Regions from separate parts of the Nonomuraea sp. NPDC050202 genome, predicted to be linked through region 4. Evidence: riboswitches for the same ligand, from Rfam matches in the RefSeq annotation. Region 4 holds a riboswitch; each other region holds the start of a gene.

Region 1 (5,237 bases), on a different contig from region 4:
CACGCCTGTCAGCGCGCTCAGGAGGTCGTCACCGGGCCGCGCCCGCCTGATCGCGGCGAGCTCGCGGAAGTAGTCGCCGAACTCCCTTCTGGCCCGTCCGGTTTCCGATAAGAGGCCTTCTGTAAGCATCGGGTCAAGGCCGCGGGCAAGCTTCTCGCTCCAGCCGCGAAAGCGTTCGTGGTCCTCTGGAGGCACCCCGAGCATCTCGCTGATCACCATGACCGGCAGCGGGTAGGCGAGCCCCGACACGAGGTCGGCCTCGTCGGGCAGCGCGCGGATCAGCGACGCGGCGATCTCCTCGACGCGCGGGCGGAGCCGTTCGATCATGCGCGGGGTGAACGCCCTGCTCACCAGGGCACGCAGCCTCGTGTGGTCCGGTGGATCCAGCCAGAGGAACGATGCAACGGGCTGACCTGGGTCGGCGCCGTTCTGCCTGCCGGAGCCGCGGCCGAAGCGCGGGTCGCGGAGCAGGGTCGTGCACAGCTCGTGCGTGGTGGCGACGAGCAGACCCCCGCGCGTGCGGAAGAGGGCGCCACGCGCGCTCAGCTCCCGATAGCGGGAGTAAGGATCATGCAGAAATCCCCGATCGAACGGATCAAAACCCAGGACGTCAGCCGGGCTCAGAGCCGCCGGGTCCGGAGTACCGGAAGGCTCCATGAGATCGCTCATCCTGGACTGATCGGTGCCGACATATCGCGAGTAGGTCACATATTTCGGATCATGTCAATAGTGCTAGTCAAGCGCGGCGATTGTAATGCTTGACGACCTTTCCAGGATGCGTTTACCGTCTGCGAGGAGCGACTTCGGCCCGGTGAAGAGGCCCAAGTCAGCTGTTGGGGGGGAGGGCTCCCGATGGATGTGCTCACTGAAGGTGTTGAGCTGAGCCATGCGGATCTTGCTTTGCTCGCGGAGCTGGCCAAGGGGGTCACGGTCGACCGGGTGGGCAGACGGCTGGACATCAGCGGGCGCACAGTGCGCAGGAGACTACGTGGCATCTGCGACCGCATCGGTGTCGCCACGGCGATCGAGGCCGTGGCATGGGCGGCCCGCCGCCAGCTGATCTAGCGGCGAGCGGCCAGGGGAAGGGGGTCCGGGGTCAGTCGGCGATGCGTACCGCGCCGGCGAACGGCCTGTTGGCGATCGAGGCGATCCGTACGACGTCACCGGTCTGCGGCGCGTGCACCATCATGCCGCCGCCCAGGTAGATGCCCACGTGGTGCAGGTCGCTGTAGAAGAACACCAGGTCGCCGGGGCGCATCTCCTCGCGTGAGATGTGCCTGCCGGCGGTCCACTGGCTGCCGGTGTAGTGCGGCAGGGAGATGCCGACCTTCTGGTAGGCGGCCATGACCAGTCCCGAGCAGTCGTAGGAGCTGGGGCCCTCGGCGCCCCAGACGTACGGCTTGAGCTGCTGCGTGAGCGCCCACCGCGCGGCCTGGGCGGCCTTGCCGCTGCCGACGATCGGCAGGTTGACGCGCTGCGCCCGCGTGCCGGGACGGCCGGCCTCGCCCAGCGCCCGCCTGAACAGGTTGCTCTCGACCTTGGTGACCAGCTTGGTGATCTTGTCGCGCTTGGTGTCGAGCTCGGAGACGATCTCCTGGACCTCGTCGATGCGTGCCTGGGCGCCGGCCCTGGCGCGCTCGGCGGCCTCCCTGGCCTGGGTGACCTGGTTGACCTCCGCGCCCTGCTGCTGCTCCAGCACGTCCATGGTGGCGGCGCGGTCGAGGAAGGAGTCGGGGTCGCCGGCGGTGGCGAACGCCAGCATCCGGTTCAGCCCGCCGGTCATGTACGCGTTCTGGGCCAGCAGCGCGACCTCCGTACGCTTGGCCTCGAGCTCGGCCTCACTGGTCGCCAGCGTCTTCCGCGCGGCGTCGGCGGCCTTCTTGGCGGTCTTGAGCTTCTCGCGCTGGCCGTTGTACTCCTCGGTCAGCGTCTCGATCTCGTTGTGCATCTTCTCGACCTGCTTGGCCAGGTCCTGGAGTGAAGGCTTGGGGTCCGCGGACGCCGAGCCGACGGGAATGGCGATCAAGAGCGCCGCGACTGTGAGACTCACCACACCGCCGAGGCGGCGTGATCGCCGGAGCCGTTCCTGAGGGCGCGCGTGCTTGCCCGCCGTCTTCTCCCCGCCGTTGCGCGTGCGCTTCACCAACCAAGCTCCCTTCCTCGACGCCTACCGGGTTAGCTGACGGGTTCGGGCCGGAGCAGCCCTACCGAACGACTCGGATTCACCCCTGGCGGCGGGCGATGGGGGTCGCCGCCGGTGGGTCCCCGGCTCCCCTCGCGGGGATTGGGCGTGTTCCTCGCGCGCGACACGCGGGGAACATCGTCGCTGGACACTAATGCACTCCGAGTTCGTGCTCAACCGGAACTGCCGAGTTCATAGAGGTTTCACAACCGAAGGGTCACAAGGTGATCTCGTGCCTGACTGTGCTGATCGGACTTTATGTCCCCTTCGTTGCCGCTTCAGCCGGATGTGGGGAGCGTGCTCATATGGCCACCACATGTAACAGGATGGGCCCAGAGATGGGAGTTAAGTCTGAGCCGTAATGACATCTGTACTCTGGAGGGCCATGGAGCAGGTGGCCGAACTGGCAACGTCCGAGACCGGGCCCGAGACCGCGGTGGTGGTCCGGCGTGCCCGCACGCCCGACGTCCGGACGGTCAGGCGGCTGGTCGACACCTACGCGGGCGCAGGTCCCCGGCTCCTGGAGAAGGCCACGGTCACCCTGTACGAGGACGTACAGGAGTTCTGGGTGGCCGAGCGGGGCGGGCAGGTCGTCGGCTGCGGTGCGCTCCACGTGCTGTGGGAGGATCTCGCGGAGGTCCGCACCGTGGCGGTGGATCCGGAGTGCCGCGGCATGGGCGTCGGCCATCGGATCGTCTCGGCGCTGATACAGCACGCGAAGGATCTGGGTCTGCGACGTGTATTCTGTCTGACTTTTGAGGTGGACTTCTTCGCGAGGCACGGCTTTCGCCCGATTCAGGGCACGCCGGTCTCTCCCGAGGTCTACGCCGAGCTGCTGGCCTCGTACGACGAGGGTGTGGCGGAGTTCCTCGACCTGGAACACGTCAAACCGAACACCCTGGGCAACACCCGCATGCTGCTCCATCTGACATCGGGTGACGCAGACCTTGACCAGATGGAAAGGTGATTGTTGATACCTATGTCGATACGTTGGGCAGCACAGGCATGTGTCCTGACACGTGCCACATGCGCACTCGAAGCGAGGTGACACGGTGAGCACCGGACAGCCGCCGTATCCGCGGGACGAATCCGGCGAGAATTCCGCGCCCGGCACCCCTTACGGGCAGCAGAACACGGGCCGCCACCCTGGCGAGCCCGACCCGGACGTGACTGTGGTCGGCTACCGGGCGGACGACGCCTACGGCCAGCAACCCCAGTACGGCCAGCAGCAGGGCTACGGCCAGCAGGGTTACGGCCAGCAGCAGGGCTACGGCCAACCCCAGCACGGCCAGCAGCAGGGCTACGGCCAGCAGGGCTACGGACAGCAATACGACCAGCAGCAGTACGGTCAGCAGCAGGGCTACGGGCAGCAACAGCAGTCCCAGCCCGACTACGGCCAGCAGCAGCAGCAGTACGGCTACGGCCAGCAACCCCAGTCGGGTCAGCAGCCCCAATACGGCCAGCAGCAGGGCTACGGACAGCAGCAGCAGTCCCAGCCGGGTTACGGCCAGCAGCAGTACGGCGACCAGCAGGGCTACGGCCAGCAGCCCGGCTACGGCCAGCAGCCGCAGTCGGGCCAGCAGCCCGGCTACGCCCAGCAGCCCCCGTCGCAGCCCGGCTACGGGCAGCAGGCCGCTTATGGCCAGCAGCATCAGTCCCAGCCGGACTACGGTCAGCAGGCCGCCTACGGCCAGCAGCCGCAGTCGCAGCCCGACTACGGCCAGCAGGCGCAGTACGGGCAGCAGGCCCAGTCGCAGCCGGACTACGGGCAGCAGGCCGCTTATGGCCAGCAGCATCAGTCCCAGCCGGACTATGGTCAGCAGGCCGCCTACGGCCAGCAGCCGCAGTCGCAGCCCGACTACGGCCAGCAGGGCCAGTACGGTCAGCAGCAGGGCTACGGCCAGCAGGGATATGGACAGCAGCAGCAGTCCCAGCCCGGCTACGCCCAGCCCGGCTACGCCCAGCCCGGTTACGGCCAGCAGCAGTACGGCGACCAGCAGCAGTACGGCCAGCAGGGCTACGGGCAGCAGCCGCAGCAGTACGGGCAGGGCGGCTACGGCCAGCAGCCCGGCTACGGGCAGCCCTACGGCCAGCCGGTCGGCGTGCAGCCTCCCGGGGCGCCGGCGCCGCTGGCCGAGTGGTGGCAGCGCCTGGTGGCGAGGATCATCGACGGTGTGATCTTCGGCGTCGTGATGTGGGTGGTGTCGCTCGCCCTCACCCCGCTGTACCCGTCCTACAGCTCGATCACCGGGCTCACGTCCGGGCTGACGTTCGGGTTGCTGTACTACCTCGCCGTCGCGATCGTCGTGACCCTGATCTACGTGGCCTACGACTTCCTCCTGGTCAAGCTGAAGGGCCAGACGGTCGGCAAGATGGTCATGGGCATCAAGGTCGCCCAGGTCGGCGGCCCCGTCCCGCCGGAGGGCCTGCCCAACGACGTCTCGCTCAAGCGGGCGCTCGTCACGGTGGGCGGCTACATCGTCTACTGGGTCCCCCTGGTCGGCCCCCTGCTCTCCGCCGTCGCGTACGGGCTGAACGGTGCCTCGCAACTGTGGGACAAGCCGCTGCAGCAGACCTTCGCGGACAAGTTCGCGAAGACGGTGGTGGTGAAGATCAAGTAGTCTTCCGGAGACGCGACATAGGGGCCGGCCTCGCCGGCCCCTATGTTTTGTGGGTGGACCTGTACCAGAATTAGTTGGCGACCCGAGCCCCCGACGACGCGAGGTGGCAGTTATGGCCGGGACGGCGCCGCGGACGGACGTGCTGCCCGCCGAATGGTGGGAACGCCTCGGCGCCCGGCTGATTGAAGCACTCGTCTTCGGGGTCTTCTATTACATTCTGTTCATCGCGCTGTGGGGCATCTTCCGGACTGTCGGGATGGCCGAGGTCTTCGGCGGCCGGCTGCCGGGAGTCTTCGCGTGGCTGGTGGCCGGCCTGGCTTATGCGGGCTACGACTGGTGGGCGCATTCCCGGCGCGGGCGGACCTTCGGTAAGGCGATCATGAGGATTCGCCTGTCCCCGGAGGGGCTGCCGTCCCGGGTTCTGCTCAGGCGGA
Region 2 (5,237 bases), on a different contig from region 4:
CGGCGAGCCGATGGACGACCAGGTCCGCACCGCCTGCTCCAGCACCGCCTCGCGGCCCTCGGCCGGCCTGCCCATCAGGACGGCGGCGGCGGCCTCCGTGGGCGGGGCCACGGAGGGGCCCGGCGTGGACATGATGGAGGTCAGGGTCAGCACCCGGCCGGGGTGCCGGATGGCCAGCGTCTGGGCGATCATGCCGCCCATCGAGGCGCCCACGACGTGGGCCGCCGGCCAGCCGAGCGCGTCCATGAGGGCCGCGGTGTCGTCGGCCAGGTCGTCCAGCAGGTACGGCGGCGCGGCTCCCATCGCGGGCAGGCCGTGCTCGTGGAGGTGCGTGGACAGGCCCGCGTCGCGGTTGTCGAACCGTACGACGTGGTGTCCCTGCTCCGCCAGGAGCTCGCAGAACCCCTCGTCCCATTGGATGAGCTGGGCGCCGAGCCCCATGATGAGGAGCAGCGGGCGCCCGGTGGGTGAGCCGAAGCTCTCGTAGGCGATGTCGATGCCGTTCGCGGCTGCGCGGATGGTCACGACGACCAGAATGACATTCTGGTCGTCGTCACGTAAAGGTCATCCGCTCCGATTTGATGCGGGAGCTCAGCGCTTCATGAACGCGGCCCGCAGGCGCTCCCCGCCGAGCAGCGCGCCACCGCCCGCCACGGACAGCACGCCGGCCATCAGCGCGGTGCCGACCAGGCCGGACTCCTTCTCCGGCTCGTCCGCGGGGGCGTCAGGGAGGCTGCCGCCCGCGGCGGAGGAGTCCTCCTCGGCCTGCGGCGGGGTCGCCGGGTTGGTGTCGCGCTCGGCCCAGGCGCCGGTCGAGAACGGCACCGGGTAGTTCTTCTTGCCCACGCCGTCGCCCCACTTGGTGATGACGTAGTCGACCTCGATGTGGCCCTGGCCGCCGATGCCGTCCACGCCCAGCGTGCTGGAGTTGAACTCGCCGCCGGTCAGCTCGGCGAACGTCTTGGCGTCGAGGTCCAGCATGATGCCGCGATTGGAGGGCGCGCCCGGCCCGCGGTCACCCACGAAGAAGGGCATCTTCTTGCCCTTGTAGACCACGTAACCCTCGGTCAGCAGCGGCCAGCTCGGGCTGGCGGCCAGCCCCTTCTGCATCGGCTTGCCACTGGCCGGCAGGCCCGTGTCACCGGCGCGGCCGGAGGCGTCGTCCCAGAAGTACGAGGCAGTGGTCGAGCCCTTGAGCAAGATCTTTTCACCGGTGTCGGTGTCGGCGTGGGCGGCCGTGCCGGCGATGCTCATCGCGCAGGCGGCGGAGGCGGTCAGCACGGCGAGGGAACGCAGGCCAAAACGGGCATACATGAAGCAGCAAAACCCTTCACTGGGGGACAGGGAGGTTGCACTCAGGGGATGAGGGCGCAGCGGGGCAGAGCGCCGCGAGGTCGCTACGCGGAGCGCAAGATACGAGCCTTTGAGGAAGGGGGCCGCTCAGCAGGCGGCCGTCAAGACGCGGTCCGGGGGTACGACGCGCTGATGCATGGGGTAAGTTGTCCTCTCCATCACGCCTACCGGGTTAGCTGACGGGTTCGGGCGGTGGAGTTGCCCTACCGGCACGGAGCCGGATTCACCCCAACGGAGGTGGTTCCCCGGTTCCCGAAGTTCGGGATTCGGCGCCAACCGGCCGTCCTCCTGGGGTAAGGACTGGGTCACCGGCTGGTAATGGCGATTACAGTAGCCACGGAAACGGACATCTGCAAACGATTCTTCACGAATCGGGCGAAAGATCTACCTGTCCAGGCAAAGGAAAAGGGGGCACGGCACGCCGTACCCCCGCAGAATTCCAGCGTCAGCCGCCGCTCTTGCGCCTGAACGATCTTTTACTCGCAGCCGGACCGTGCGCCCCGTGGATCTTGGATGGGTCGCCGCCCCTGCCACCCGCGCCCGATCCGCCGTGCTGGTTGCGCTTGCGCTCCAGCGCCTCGCGGAACTTGCGCTTCAGCTCGTCCTCGGGAGTTTCGCTGACTTCCGGCTCCGGTGTATCCGCCATGAGGACCTCCATGGTGTTGGGGACAGTTCACAGCTTCGCACGGCACTGCTTATGACGCGAAACCGGGCTCACTGCGCGGTGAAAGACAGCAAGCGGAAGACCGGGCCGGGACCGCCCGAGCGGCCCTGCCCGTGGCCGGCGAACCGCGACTCGCCGCCCGGCCGCAGCCCGTGCCGGGCCGCCCCGGCGACGACCGGACCGGCCCGCCGCGGGCCGCGTCGTAACGCTCGGCCTCGCGGTCTTCGTCGATCACAGTTCCAGGGGTAACAGGTAAAGGGGATCCGTTCCGTTCGTGGTGTTGTGTTGGAACGGATCCGGAAAGTAATCCCGCGATGAGACTCCTCGGTCGTGACCTGGCGATGGATCTGGGAGCGGCGAGCACGCGGATCTACGTCAAACGCAAGGGCATCGTGCTCGACGAGCCCTCGGTCGTCATGTGCGACGACCGCACGGGCAAGATCGTCGGGTACGGCGCGGAGGCCGCCGCCGACTCCGGCGGGCACACCCACTGGCCGGTCAGCGGCGGGCTGCCTGCCGACGCCGAGCTCGCCCGGCGCATGATCCGGCACTTCCTGCGCAAGGTGCACTGGCACCCGTACGCCAGGCCGCGCCTGGTCATGGCGCTGCCCTGCGACTCCACCCCGATCGACCGCGAGGCGCTGCAGGACATCGCGTACGAGGCGGACGCCAGGACCGTGCACCTGGTCCCGCACGCGCTGGCCGTGGCGCTCGGCTCGGGCATCTCACCCGCCGACCGCACCGGGCACATGGTGATCGACATCGGCCGCGACGCCGCGCGGATCGCCGTGCTGTCCGGCGAGTCCGTGGTGGCGACCGGCTCGGTGCCGTACGGCGGGCAGGCCGTGAACAGGGCCATCGCCCGCTTCGTGGAGCGCGAGCACGGGCTGCAGCTCGACGACCGCGAGGCCGAGTCGGCCAAGCGGCACGCGCACGACGGGCACGTCGTCGTGCGGGCCCGCGACCCCGGCACCGGCCGCGAGCGGGAGCTGACGCTGCCCGTCCAGCACATCTTCGAGGCCACCGGGCAGCCGGTCGAGTCGATCGCGCGGGCGGCGATGGAGACGGTGGAGCGCTGCCCGGCCGAGCTGGCCGCCGACCTCGGAGAGCACGGCGCGGTGCTCGTCGGCGGCGGATCGCTGCTGCGCGGGCTCGGGCGGCGGCTGCGGGAGACGCTGGGCATGCCCGTGCGCAGGGCGGAGCGCCCGCTGGAGTGCGTGGCGCTGGGGCTGGGCCGGTGCGTGGACGAGCTGGGCCTGATCGGGAGGCTCCGTGGCGGCCGTACATGATCGACGACCTGTTCCACAGCGGGGTCTCACTCGCCGACAAGGCCGTCAGGACCGTCGCGGTGTACGTGACCGTGGCGGCGCTGCTGCGCATCGGCGGCAAGCGGGGCATCGCCCAGCTCAACAACTTCGACTTCGTGGTCATGCTGCTGATGAGCAACGTCGTGCAGAACGCGATCATCGGGCCTGACGACTCGCTGGCCGGCGGCCTGGCCGGGCTGGTGATCCTGATGGCGGTGAACGCGGTCGTGGTGCGGCTCGCGGCGACGGTGCCGGCGATCGGCAGGCTGGTCGAGGGCAGCCCGATCGTGCTGGCCCGCGACGGGGGTTACGTGCACGCGGCGCTGCGGCGGCTGGGCGTGCGGCAGGCCGATGTCGACGTGGCGATCCAGCTCAGAGGCGGTACGAGCGTGGCCGACACGAGCCTGGTGCGGCTGGAGCCCGGCGGCGCCGTGCTGGTCAGGCTGCGGCCCGACGAGGAGACCGCCGAGCGGGGTGACGTGGCGGAGCTGCGTACCCGGCTCGACCGCATCGAGCGCAAGCTCGACGCCCTGGCCAGAACAGGAGGCAGCGCATGACCGTCCGCGGCATCGACCACGTCGGGGTGACGGTGCCCGACCTCGACGCGGCCACCGAGTTCTTCGCCCGCGCGTTCGGCGCCGAGGTGCTCTACGACACCCTCCCCCGCGCGCAAGGCCCCAAGGGCGGCTGGGCGACCGAGCGGCGGCTCGGGGTGCCGCAGGGCACGGCCGAGGTCGCGGTGCGCATGCTGCGCCTGCCCAACGGGCCGGGGATCGAGCTGTTCGAGTTCAGCGGGCCGCGGCAGGGCGGGGCCGCGCTGCCGTGCGACCTCGGGTGGCAGCACGTCGCCCTGTACGTGGACGACCTGGACGAGGCGTTGCGCCTGGTCGCTGAGGCGGGCGGGGTCCGGCTGTCGGAGCCGGTGCCGCTGCCGGGGCCCGAGGCGGGCGAGCGCAACCGGTTCGTCTACTGCCGGATGCCCTGGGGCGGGACGGTGGAGCTGCTGACGTATCCGGACGCGCAGCCGTACGAGAAGGAGACGGACCAGCGGCGGTGGCGGCCCTGACCCAGGGTCAGAGGCGAACGCGCAGGCCGGGAGCCTGCTCCCAGCCGGTCAGGGAAAGGACGCGGCGGACCACGGGCGAGATCGGGTCGAGGATCAGCTCGCGGTCCGCGGGTAATCGCGCGGCGGCGACGATGATGAGGCGCATGCCCGCCACGTCGATGAAGGTCAGGCCGGACAGGTCGAGGCGGATGTCGTGGCTGCCCGCCAGGAGGGCCCAGCCGAGGGCGCCGGCGAGCAGGTGACGGTTGCCGCGGTCGATCTCGCCGGTGATGCGCAGGCCGAAGGGGTGCGGAACGAGGGTGACGCGTGCTCGCTCATCTGTTTCGAAGGTCATCCGGCTCCGGGGGCTGCCTGCCATACAAGGTGGCAATCTGCCCTGAAAGAACCGGTTTATGCCGATGCGAGGTGACACTGCCGTGCTTTTTGCGTGATTCACTCGTTAGCTAGCGGTGATCTTCGATAGGGTCCCCTCGTGCGCGCCCGCCGACACGCCCTGTCCGCGATGCTCTTCTGTGTCGCGGCGGTTACGGCGTGCACGGCCGCGTCCGAGCCGCCCACCCTGGAAGCGGCCAGCAGGCAGCTCGACGCCGACGCCGGTGAGCTGGTCAGGGCCACCGAGCTGCATCTGTCGTCCGTGCGGCGGGCCGACGACGACACCTGCGTCCCTGGGCAGTTACGGCATTTCGTCCAGGCGGAAAGCGACCTGGCTGAAGCGACGGACGGGCTGCTGGAGCGGTTGCGGGCACTCGGCTACGACAAGGTCGTCGACGATCTCGACCTGCGGGACCACGACCAGGGCGTGGCGGTGCTGCGCAACCCCCGGACCCGGCTGGAGTTCGAGCTGACC
Region 3 (5,237 bases), 540 kb from region 4:
GCAGGACCCCCGCGCAGATCGTGCTGCGCTGGCATCTGCAGCTCGGGAACGTGGTGATCCCGAAGTCCGTCACGCCCGCGCGGATCAAGGAGAACATCGGCGTGTTCGATTTCATCCTCGACACCGAGGACATGTCGGCCATCGGCGCCCTGAACAAGGGGCAGCGGCTCGGGCCGGACCCCGACACGTTCAACATGACGTAAGTGACTGGCGTGACATTTGTGGCATCACGCCATTAATGACATATCCCCCCATAACCCTTCCTTTACCTCCCCTATAACATCTCCGCGTGCGAGATTTCACTTGGGGAATTGCGGCGACCGGCGGCATCGCGCGTACGGTCGGGGCCGCCATCGCGGCCGAGCCCGGCATGCGGGTGGCCGCCGTCGGATCGCGGAGCCTGGCCAGGGCGCAGGCCCTGGCCGCCACGCTGGAGGCCGAGTCGGCGTACGGCTCCTACGAGCAGCTGTGCGCCGACCCGGGGGTGGACGCGATCTACGTGGCGACCCCGCACGCGCAGCACCTGCAGGTCGCCGAGCTGGCCATCGCCGCAGGTAAAGCCGTGCTCTGCGAGAAGCCGCTGGCGGCCACCGTGGACGACGCGGAGAAGATGGTGCGCCTGGCGCGCGAGGCGGGCGTCTTCCTCATGGAAGCCATGTGGATGCGGTTCAACCCGCTGGTCCAGCGCATCGCGGGCGATCCCCGCTTCGGCGAGCTGCGCTCGGTGCAGGCATCGTTCGGCTTCGCGGCGCCCTACGACCCGGCCCACCGGCTGTGGGCGCCGGAGCTGGGCGGCGGGGCCCTGCTCGACCTGGGGATCTACCCGTTCGGGCTGGCCCAGCTCCTCCTGGGCATGCCCGCTGACCTGCGCATCACGGGCTCCCTGGCCCCGAGCGGGGTGGATGCGGAGGCGGCCGGCGTATTGCTCTACCCCGGCGGCAGACACGCTCTCGTGGCGACCTCATTGCTCGGGAATTACCCGAACACGGCCTGTGTTGTAGGTACTCGGATGCGGGCGGACCTCCAGGCGCCGTTCTGGGCTCCGCAGCGGATCGTTCTCACCGGGCCCTCCATGGAGCCGGAAGAGCATGTGCTCGATCCGGCGGACAACGGATACGCCGGAGAGCTTCGCGAAGTCCGCGCCGCCACGGCCGAAGGCAGGACCGAATCCTCGATCATGCCTCTTGACGAATCCCTTGCCATGCTGGGGCTTCTGGCCGACGCTCGCAGGCAGTTTGCCTAGCTGGGCTTTTATGGATTTGTAATCCTCTTGCCTCATGTATTACCTTATGGGGCATCTTGAGGCATACGCCCGGTTTGTCCGGCTATGTCAGACCATCGCACGACACATCGCAGGATCGTCCTGCGACCGCTGAATCCGCCTCAGGGCGGAACCGGGGACCCATGTCTTTGGGGCGAATCGGCACTCCGGTGCCGTAGGGCAGCTTCCACGCCCGAGCCCGTCAGCTAACCCGGTAAGCGGCATGGAAGCAAGGAGCACCTCCCTCGATGGCCAAGCACCGTATTACCGCTGTCTCGAAGAGCAACATCGCCCGCGCCGCCCTCGGCGCCACCGTCATCGCCTCGGCCCTCGGCGTCAACGCCATGACGGCCAACGCCGACACCGCCACGGGGGTCGCCGCGGCCACCGCCGCCAGGCACCCGGACACCGCCATCGCCGCCCACAAGGCCGGCGCGGCGGACGACCGTGCCGAGACCAAGATCAACGTCACTGCCGCCCAGGTCCTGGCCATGGCCAAGGCCCAGGTCGGCACCTCGGAGAACGCCGCCGGCGGCGGCACCAAGTTCCAGCAGTGGTACGCCAGCTCCCAGCGCGCCGCCGAGACCGTCGCCCGCGACGGCGGCAACCGCGCCGCGTACCTGAACGCCGCCTGGTGCTCGATGTTCGTCTCCTGGGTCGGCGAGCAGACCGGCGCCCGCCCGCAGGTCGGCTGGGACGCCTACACCGTCGCCCACGCCAAGTGGTTCGCCGCCAACAACCGCTGGGGCACCGTCGCCAAGCCCGGCGCCGTCGTGTTCTTCGCGTGGGACGGTGGCAAGAGCCTGAGCGACATCCAGCACGTCGGGTTCGTCGTGAAGGACAACCAGAACGGCACCATCTCGACGATCGAGGGCAACACCGGCAACGGCCGGGTCGAGGAGCGCATCCGTCCGAAGTCGCAGGTCGTCGGCTACGGCTACCCGCAGTACGCCTCCTGACGGAACGTTCCAGGCCGAGAGATCGCTCTTTGCCTTCCATGTGACGCGACGAGCGCGCGTCCCCACCGAGGGGACGCGCGCTCGTCGCGTTCCGGGGTTCTGTCGGACCGGCTCGCTACCTTGCCTCTTCATCCGCTTCCCTCACCCCCGGGAGCCCGCATGGGAGCCAAGACCGGCGTCATCGCCTACGCCACCAGCTTCCCCGGCGCCGAGCTCATCTGCTGCGCGCACTTCATGATCGACAATCCGTCGCGGTTCCCCGCCCACCTCGTCGAGGCGGGCAAGGGCCGCCGGCTCGTGCTGCACGCCATGCACAGCGTCGTCGACTGGGTCGCCTTCGCCGTCTGGGAGGACGGCCGCCTCGTCCGCTCGCTCAGCCTCTCCCCGGGCAACGGCGTCATCGAGGACATCGGCGAGCCGTACCCGTTCGAGCTGCCCTACTGGAACGGCGAACATCCGGTCCCGCCCACGCCCGGCCGGCCGGACGAGGGCCCGTACCCGCTGCCGTTCCACCCGCTGGAGCTGGGCGAGGACGCGCTGCGCGAGCTGCTCGGCTTCACCGTCGAAGGCTCGGTCGAGCCCGGCGACGTGGACGCGGAGGCCGTGGAACTGCTCGGCTTCACCGTCATCGACCCGGACGGGCCGACGCCGGAGGAGCGGCGCGCGGAGTTCGAGGCCGTCGTGGCACGGATGGGCGAGCCCAGGATGTTCACCTACCGGCCCGACGGTTCCGTCAGGGAGGTCAGCCTGGACGACCTGGGCTGACGGGCCGTTCAGCCACGCGAATCGGACGGCCGGCCCCACGTCCGGTCGAGGAAGGCGGCGATGAGCGGCGCGATCTCCGCCAGGTGCGTCTCCAGCGCGAAGTGCCCGGTGGGGAACAGGTGGAGCTCGGCGCCGGGCACATCCCGCAGGTAGGCGCGGGCGCCGGGCTCGGGGAAGAACGGGTCGTCGCGGCCCCACGTGATGAGCGTGGGCGGGGTGTGGGCGCGCAGCCACGCCTGCCAGATCTCGTACCGCGCCACGTTGGAGTGGTAGTCGAAGGCCAGCGCCACCTGGGCCTCCTTGCGCCCCGGCAGGTCGAGGAAGTGCTGGTCGAGCGTCCAGCCGTCCGGGGCGATCACGGCGGGGTCGGGGACGCCGGTCTCGTACTGACCGCGGGTGCCGTCCAGGGTGAGCAGGTCGCGGATCGTCCGCTCGGCGCCCGGTGTTTCGGGGCGCAGCGCGACGAAGTCGCGGGCCGCGTCGGACAGGCCCTCGCGGTAGGCGTTGCCGTTCTGGACCACGAGCCCCGCGATCCACTCCGGGTGCCGCTCGGCCAGGCGGAAGCCGACCGGCGCGCCGAAGTCGAACACGTACATCACGAAGCGTGTCAGACCGAGCCGCCGCACGAACCCTTCGGTGACGTCGGCGAGCCGGTCGAAGGTGTAGGTGAAGCCGGGCGGCGCCTGCGTGTGGCCGAAGCCGGGATAGTCCGGGGCGATCAGCCTATAGCGGGCGCCGAGGGTGTCCATGAGGCGGCGGAACTGGTGCGAGGCGGACGGGAAACCGTGCAGGAGCAGCAGCACGGGGGCGTCGGCGCGGTCGGGGTGCGACTCGCGGTAGAAGACGCGGACGCCGTCGACGTCGAGGTGGCGGTGGCTGACGCGGGCGATCGAGGCAAGCATCTCTAATTCCTTCTGGCGCAGTTGATGCATTAGGTATAGCGGGCGGGCGTCTAATGGGTCAATAGGCGGATATACCATTAGATGCATGAGTGAGCTCGGCCCGCTGACCGGGGAGCCGCTGGCTCTGGACCTGGTCAATACCCGGACGGCCGGCGGTGATCTGCTGACCACGCCCGCGGAGCTGCGGGCCTGGCTACGGCTCCAGGCCGACCGGCTCCCCCTGCCTGAGGTCCTGACCGAGGCCGACGTGGTCGCCGTGCGGCGGGTCCGCGAGCACCTCGCCCGTGCCCTCGACCGGGCCCGGCGCGGCGATGAGCCCCTGGCGGCCGATCTCGGGGCGCTCAACCGCGCCCAGCGCGCCGCGCCCGCCGTCACCGAGCTGTCCTGGAACGGCCAGGCCGTCACCGCGGCCCGCCGCCGGGTCGCCGGCTCGGCCGGGGAGCGGCTGGCGGCGTGGCTGGCCGAGGCCGCCGCCGAGCTGCTGGCCGATCCGGCCGTCACCAGGGTGCGCGAGTGCGAGGCGGACGACTGCGTGATGGTGTTCCTGCCCGCCCATCCGCGCCGCCGCTGGTGCTCGGCCGCGCGCTGCGGGAACCGGGTCCGCGTCGCCCGCCACTACCAGCGCCACAAGCCGCCCGCCTGACGACCATCCGGACGGCCGCTCTGACGCCCGCTCAGATGGCCGCTCTGGGCGGCCGCTCAGGTGGCCGCTATGGGCGGCTGCTCAGGTGGTGAACGCGTCGCGCTGGATGGTGTACAGGTCGGCGTACGGGCCGGGACGGGCGACGAGGTCGGCGTGGGTGCCCTGCTGGACGACGCGGCCGGCGTCGAGGACGACGATCAGGTCCGCCGTCCGCACCGTGGGGAAGCGGTGGGTGATCAGGAGGGTGACGGCGCCGGGGTGACGGCGGGCGGCCTCGGCGTAGCGGGCGAAGACGGCGCTCTCCGCCGGCGCGTCGAGCGAGGCCGTCGGCTCGTCCAGGACGAGGAGGAGCGGGGAGCGGCGCATCGAGGCGCGCGCCAGGGCGAGCTGCTGCCACTGCCCGCCCGACAGGCGGTGGCCGCGCTCGAAGGTGTCGCCCAGCTCGGTGGACAGGCCGTCTGGGAGGGCCGCGACCAGGCCGGTGGCGCCCGCGCGGGCCAGGGCCGCCGCCACGGCGCGCCGGTCGCCGAGGCGAGGCAGGTCGCCCACGCCGACCGTCTCGGCGGCGGTCAGCTCGAAGCGCGCCAGGTCCTGGAAGACGGCGCTGATGCGCTGCCGCCACGCCCGGGGTGTCAGGACGTGGAGGGGGACGCCGTCCGCCAGGATCTCGCCCCGGTCGGGGCGGTAGAGGGCGCACAGGAGCTTGG
Region 4 (5,237 bases):
CGATCAGCCGGCCCGCCGACTCCGTCGCGGCCGTCACCGGGGAGCGCCCCGGCGTGCGCGGCGTGCCCGCGCGGGCCCTGGCCGACGACGACCCGCAGCTCCTCGACCAGCTCCTCGCGCTGCCGCAGGTGCATCTGATCATCGACGGCTACAACGTCACCAAGACCGGCTACGGCACCCTCACCCTCGCCGACCAGCGCACCCGGCTGATGACCTCGCTGGGCGGGCTGGTGGCGCAGACCAGGGTCGAGGTGACGGTGGTGTTCGACGGCGCGGAGCTCAACGCGCCCGTGCAGGTGGTGGCGCCCCGCGGGGTGCGGGTGCTGTTCAGCGCGCCGGGGGAGATCGCCGACGACCTCATCAGGCAGCTCGTCCGCGCCGAGCCGTCCGGCAGGGCCATCGCCGTGGTGTCGTCCGACCGGGAGGTGGCCGAGTCCGTCAGGCGGATGGGCGCCAGACCCGTTCCGTCTGGCTTGCTGCTGCGCAGGCTGGGCCGCGCATAAATTACGAATTGGTAGGTTTGGCCATACCTCGTCTGCCACTTCTGTACTATTTCGCCCCAGGTGTAATCCCTGGGAGGCGATACAGTGAGGTTTGGCCGGGTACCGGTGGCCGCGGGTCTCGCGTTCGGACTGGTGCTGACCCCGCTGGGGGCTGCCCTCGCTGATCCTCGCCCCACCTTGGCGCAGGCCAAGGCCAAGCTGGAGAAGCTCAACGACAAGGCCGACAAGGTCGTCGAGCAGTTCAACCAGGCGAACGAGCGCTACAAGACGGCCAAGAGCACCTACACGAAGCTGAACGACAGCTACAAGCGCAAGCTGCAGACGGTCGCGGACCTGCGCGCGCAGGTGATCGGGATGGCCGTCGAGAGCTACAAGCTCGGCGAGGACGTCACCTCCTGGCCCGGCATGTTCGGCTCCAACAACCCTCAGGCCATGCTCTCGGGCTGGGCCGTGGCCGGGCAGCTCTCGCGCGAACGGGCCGAGAAGCTGGCCGCCTTCGACCGCGAGAACAAGGGGCTGAAGGCCGAGCGCGACAAGGCCGAGGTGGCGCTGGACGAGGCCGAGGAGGAGCGCGACGCCGTCGAGAAGGAGCGCGCCGAGATCCGCAAGCTGATCGCCCAGCAGAAGAAGCTGCTGGACAGGCTGGGGGCGTACAACCCCGGCAATCCCAACAGCACGGGCATCAAGTACACGGGTCCGGCTTCGGGCAGCGCGGCGGCGGCGCTGCGGTTCGCGTACGCGCAGGTGGGCAAGCCGTACATCTACGGAGGTACGGGGCCGCGCGGCTACGACTGCTCCGGGCTCACCCAGGCGGCCTGGGCGGCGGCGGGCGTGTCGCTGCCCCGTACGACGTGGCAGCAGTGGTCGTGGGGGGCGAGCCGGAAGGTGTCGCTCGACGCGCTGCAGCCCGGGGACCTGATCTTCAGTGAAGGGCTCGGGCACGTCAGCATCTACGCGGGCAACGGCCAGATCGTCCACGCGCCGCAGACAGGCGATGTCGTCAAGGTCGTCAAGCTCTCGGGCTACGGTCGTTCCCTCGTCGGAGCGGTCCGCCCGTAACCAGTTCTGGTCTCCTGAGGGCCGGGCGTGGCCGCACCCGTTTCGGTCTCCGGTGGCCGTATTCAGGCGTGCCGAAGTGCGCGGGCCTCTGTGGGCGCATCCGGCGCCCTGCCAGGTCAGTAACTACGATCGAGAATAGTAGATCGTCGCCTTCGTGGCGGCCTGAGGTCCACTCTGCTCAGGGGTGACGAATACTGCGGGGTCCGTAGATTTCGGTGCTTGCTCGGGCATGGCGGGGCGTTGCGGGACAGAGCGAGCGGGAGCGCTCCCAGTGGCCTTGCTCACGTTTAAAGGGTGTCAAATGTGGCTTAAGTGACAATTGGGACCTGACAAGCCCGCCGGTTTCCAAGTGTGAGCAGAGTCACATTTCGGTAACAGAACCTGGTGTTCCAGCAGGGGTTTCAAACTTGACACCACCCTCTGCCTGATCTTTACAAGCTGACTCACCCTTTGCCGATTCTTGACCTTTCGACGTAGCTTCTGGCGTCGTCGCGGTGAACAAGCCATGTCGCCGCGAACCCCGCACCGGGTCTGCCCCGATGCGAGACAGACAAAAGAATCCGCCGGTCGCTCCCCGAGCATCCCCACATCGAATCTGGATCGGGGCACGCGGCCTGCCGAATCCGTGCAGCCAGGAGCACGGAGCCGGGGACCCAAGCGATCCCGAGTTCCCAAGGGATCAGGGGTGAGTCGGCGCGCCATCGCGCCGTAGGGCGACTTCCACGCCCGAATCCGTCAGCTAACCCGGTAGGCGTTCGTGGAAGACACAAGGAGAAATCCTGTCTAGTCCCCTGCAGAACCCCCGCCTGTCCTGCCTTGCCCTGAGTGGCGTAGCACTCACGATGACCGTGACGGCCGGAGGTCTCGTCCTCCATGCCCCAACGGCTCAGGCGACGACGACGAGCGATGCGGCCGCTCCGACGACGGTGAAGGCGGAAACCACCGCCAAGTCGTCCAAGAAGGCCACGGTCGCCCAGCGAAGGGCAGCCAAGCTCGCTCGGCAGAAAGTGAAAGCCCGCAAGGCCATCGCCGTGGCCAAGAACCAGATCGGTGACCCGTACCGGTACGGAGGCACAGGGCCTGGTTCGTTTGACTGCTCCGGTCTCGTCCAGTTCGCCTGGAAGAAGGCCGGCGTCAAGCTCCCGCGCGTGGCGAGCAGCCAGTTCGCCCGTACCAAGAAGAAGGTCTCCTGGCGCAATCTCAAGCCTGGCGACCTGATGTTCTTCAGCGGGCTCGGCCATGTGGGCATGTACGTCGGCAAGGGCAAGATGATCCACTCGCCACGGACAGGCGAACGGGTACGCATCGACAAGCTGAGCGGATGGCGCCGATCGTCCTTCGTGGGCGCTGTTCGTCCCGGCATGTGAAGAAGCCCCGTCCGGATTCTTGGAGGATTTCCTGGATCCGGACGGGGCTCTCGCACGTCCGGGGCTCTCAGCAGGCAGGGCGCACTACGATCGGGCATCGTGTTCGAGCAGGTGAGCCGGCGAGCCGTGGTGACGGGCCTGCTGCTCCTCGTCCCCGCCGCGGCCACCCCGCTGCCCGATTCCCCCATCCTTCCCCCCGAGCTGCGCGGCCTGTGGCCGGGGCGGCGTACGGCCGTCAGCCGCGGCGTCCGGTCCACCGTCGCAGGTCCCGGCACGGTCCCGCCCGAGCGGCTCGACGAGCTGGCGCGCAGGGCCGACAGCGCGGGCGCGCGGGTCTCGGCCGTGCTCGGCAGGCCGGTACGCCCCCTGGTCGTGCTGCCGGAGTCCGGCCGCGACGCCGCCCGCCTGGCCGGTGCGGGACGGCTCGACGGGCTGGCCGCCGTGGCCGACGGCCGGCGCGTGATCGTCGTGCCCGAGGCGTTCGCCACCCTCAACCCCACCGGCAGGGACGTGGTCCTCACCCACGAGCTGACCCACGTCGTGGCCGGCACCGACGGCCTGCCCGTCTGGCTGTACGAGGGTTTCGCCGACTACGTCGGCTACCGCGACGCCGGGCTGCCGGTGGCGACCGCCGCCGCCGAGCTGGCGGCGGAGGTGCGGGCCGGGCGGCTGCCGAGCGCTTTGCCCGGGCCTGAGGCTTTCGCGGCCGACGGGCGTGACCCGAACCGGCTCGCCCGGGCGTACCAGGAGGCCTGGCTGGCGTGTCGCTTCCTCGCTGACCGGTTCGGTGAGGGGACCCTGGTGGGGCTCTACCGTGAAGCCCAGGCGGCAGGCGCCGATCGGGCGCTCGCCTCGCTGGGGCTCTCCGTCGCCACGCTGACGGCACGGTGGCGCGCATACGTGCGGGATCAGCTCGTGTGAAGGGGAGGCAGATGGACGATCGAAGAGACACCGACGACGCGGCACGGGAAGACGAGGTGACGGATGGCGCGATGGCCGCCGTCGGCGCCGCCGGCCATCCGGACGAGGACACGGGGCGCAGCGAGCGCGCCGGCCTCGGGGAGGCGGCGGTGCCGCGCGACGCGGAGCGGCTCACGACGGGCGAGACGGTGGCCTCCGCGACAGGCGAGGCGATGCGGGGCGAGGCGATGCGGCACGTGCCGGGCGATGCGGAGAGGGCCGCGCCGGGGCATCGTGAGGAGGTGCCCGTGACAGGAAGAGGCGGCGAGGACGGCGGTGGGAGGCGCCCGGCGGCCATCGCGCTCGTGCTGCTGGGGCTGGTGATCCTGGCCGTGGCCGCCTTCAGCACCCCCTGGCAGGTGCTCACCGGCGGCCCGCCCGACCCGGCCCGCGACTTCGGCGCCGCCCAGATCGCCAGGGCGCGGGCGTTCGACGCGGCCACCACCCTGCCGAGCTACCTCTCGCTGGCCCTCACGATCATCATCGCCGGCATCCTGGTCGCCACCCCGTTCAGCGCCAGGGTGCTGGGCAGGCTGCGGGGCCCGTGGTGGTTGCGGGTCGTCCTCGGCGCCCTGGCGATCACCGCGCTCGTCGAAGTGATCAGGTGGCCGCTCGGCATGTGGGTCGAGACGATCCTGCGCGACTACGGCTTGTCCACCCAGGACTGGGCCGGCTGGGCGGGCGACCGGCTGAAGAACCTGGGCGTGGAGGTGTTCCTGCTCTGCGTCATGCTGCTGGCCCTGGTCGCGCTGGCGCGCAAGGTCAGGCGCTGGTGGATCCCCGCGGCGGTGGGCGCGTTCGCGCTGACGGTGGTGACGTCGTTCGTGTACCCGGTGGTGTTCGAGCCGCTGTTCAACGACTTCAGCTCCATGCGTCAGGGCCCCCTGCGCACGAACCTGCTCGACATGGCCGCGCGCGACGGCGTGCCGGTCGAGGACGTGCTGGTCGCCGACGCCTCGCGCCGCACGACGGCGCTCAACGCGTACGTGTCCGGCTTCGGCGCCACGCGCCGCATCGTCGTCTACGACACGCTGCTGCAGGCCCCGCAGCGGGAGGTCGAGCTGGTCGCGGCGCACGAACTGGGGCACGCCAAGTACGACGACGTGCTGTACGGCACGATCATCGGCGCCCTGGGAGCCGGCTTCGGCGCGATCGCGCTGTTCCTGGTCCTCAAGCCGGTACGGCGGCGCACCGGCGTCACCTCGATCACCGATCCCCGGGCGGTCGGCGTGGTCATGGGCCTCATGACGCTCGGCTCGCTGATCATGGGCCCCGCGCAGAACGTGATCAGCCGGCACATCGAGGCCAGGGCCGACGTGCACGCGCTGGACCTGACCAGGGATCCGGC

The links. A riboswitch is a leader RNA that binds a small molecule or an ion and turns the genes downstream of it on or off. The one in region 4 is predicted to bind cyclic di-AMP.
Region 1: another riboswitch for cyclic di-AMP. It lies ahead of AB0I79_RS32650 (C40 family peptidase); the one in region 4 lies ahead of AB0I79_RS01655 (C40 family peptidase).
Region 2: another riboswitch for cyclic di-AMP. It lies ahead of AB0I79_RS15885 (hypothetical protein); the one in region 4 lies ahead of AB0I79_RS01655 (C40 family peptidase).
Region 3: another riboswitch for cyclic di-AMP. It lies ahead of AB0I79_RS04205 (CHAP domain-containing protein); the one in region 4 lies ahead of AB0I79_RS01655 (C40 family peptidase).

Annotation. Positions count from the first base shown of each region.
Region 1 is NZ_JBFALF010000014.1:261,915-267,151, forward strand. Features, by position in the region: gene AB0I79_RS32640 (cytochrome P450) at 1-657, opposite strand, end outside; gene AB0I79_RS32645 (LuxR C-terminal-related transcriptional regulator) at 853-1,065, shown strand; gene AB0I79_RS32650 (C40 family peptidase) at 1,097-2,143, opposite strand; cyclic di-AMP (ydaO/yuaA leader) riboswitch at 2,150-2,301, opposite strand; gene AB0I79_RS32655 (amino-acid N-acetyltransferase) at 2,568-3,149, shown strand; gene AB0I79_RS32660 (RDD family protein) at 3,235-4,803, shown strand; gene AB0I79_RS32665 (RDD family protein) at 4,916-5,237, shown strand, end outside.
Region 2 is NZ_JBFALF010000004.1:449,366-454,602, reverse strand. Features, by position in the region: gene AB0I79_RS15890 (alpha/beta fold hydrolase) at 1-525, opposite strand, end outside; gene AB0I79_RS15885 (hypothetical protein) at 592-1,314, opposite strand; cyclic di-AMP (ydaO/yuaA leader) riboswitch at 1,500-1,635, opposite strand; gene AB0I79_RS15880 (DUF5302 domain-containing protein) at 1,799-1,999, opposite strand; gene AB0I79_RS15875 (rod shape-determining protein) at 2,332-3,306, shown strand; gene AB0I79_RS15870 (YetF domain-containing protein) at 3,303-3,881, shown strand; gene AB0I79_RS15865 (VOC family protein) at 3,878-4,390, shown strand; gene AB0I79_RS15860 (STAS domain-containing protein) at 4,398-4,724, opposite strand; gene AB0I79_RS15855 (hypothetical protein) at 4,863-5,237, shown strand, end outside.
Region 3 is NZ_JBFALF010000001.1:861,147-866,383, reverse strand. Features, by position in the region: gene AB0I79_RS04215 (aldo/keto reductase) at 1-203, shown strand, start outside; gene AB0I79_RS04210 (Gfo/Idh/MocA family oxidoreductase) at 290-1,243, shown strand; cyclic di-AMP (ydaO/yuaA leader) riboswitch at 1,361-1,497, shown strand; gene AB0I79_RS04205 (CHAP domain-containing protein) at 1,510-2,220, shown strand; gene AB0I79_RS04200 (hypothetical protein) at 2,380-2,985, shown strand; gene AB0I79_RS04195 (alpha/beta hydrolase) at 2,994-3,887, opposite strand; gene AB0I79_RS04190 (CGNR zinc finger domain-containing protein) at 3,973-4,530, shown strand; gene AB0I79_RS04185 (ABC transporter ATP-binding protein) at 4,612-5,237, opposite strand, start outside.
Region 4 is NZ_JBFALF010000001.1:316,674-321,910, forward strand. Features, by position in the region: gene AB0I79_RS01645 (NYN domain-containing protein) at 1-503, shown strand, start outside; gene AB0I79_RS01650 (NlpC/P60 family protein) at 609-1,562, shown strand; cyclic di-AMP (ydaO/yuaA leader) riboswitch at 2,168-2,331, shown strand; gene AB0I79_RS01655 (C40 family peptidase) at 2,405-2,929, shown strand; gene AB0I79_RS01660 (hypothetical protein) at 3,029-3,850, shown strand; gene AB0I79_RS01665 (M48 family metallopeptidase) at 3,862-5,237, shown strand, end outside.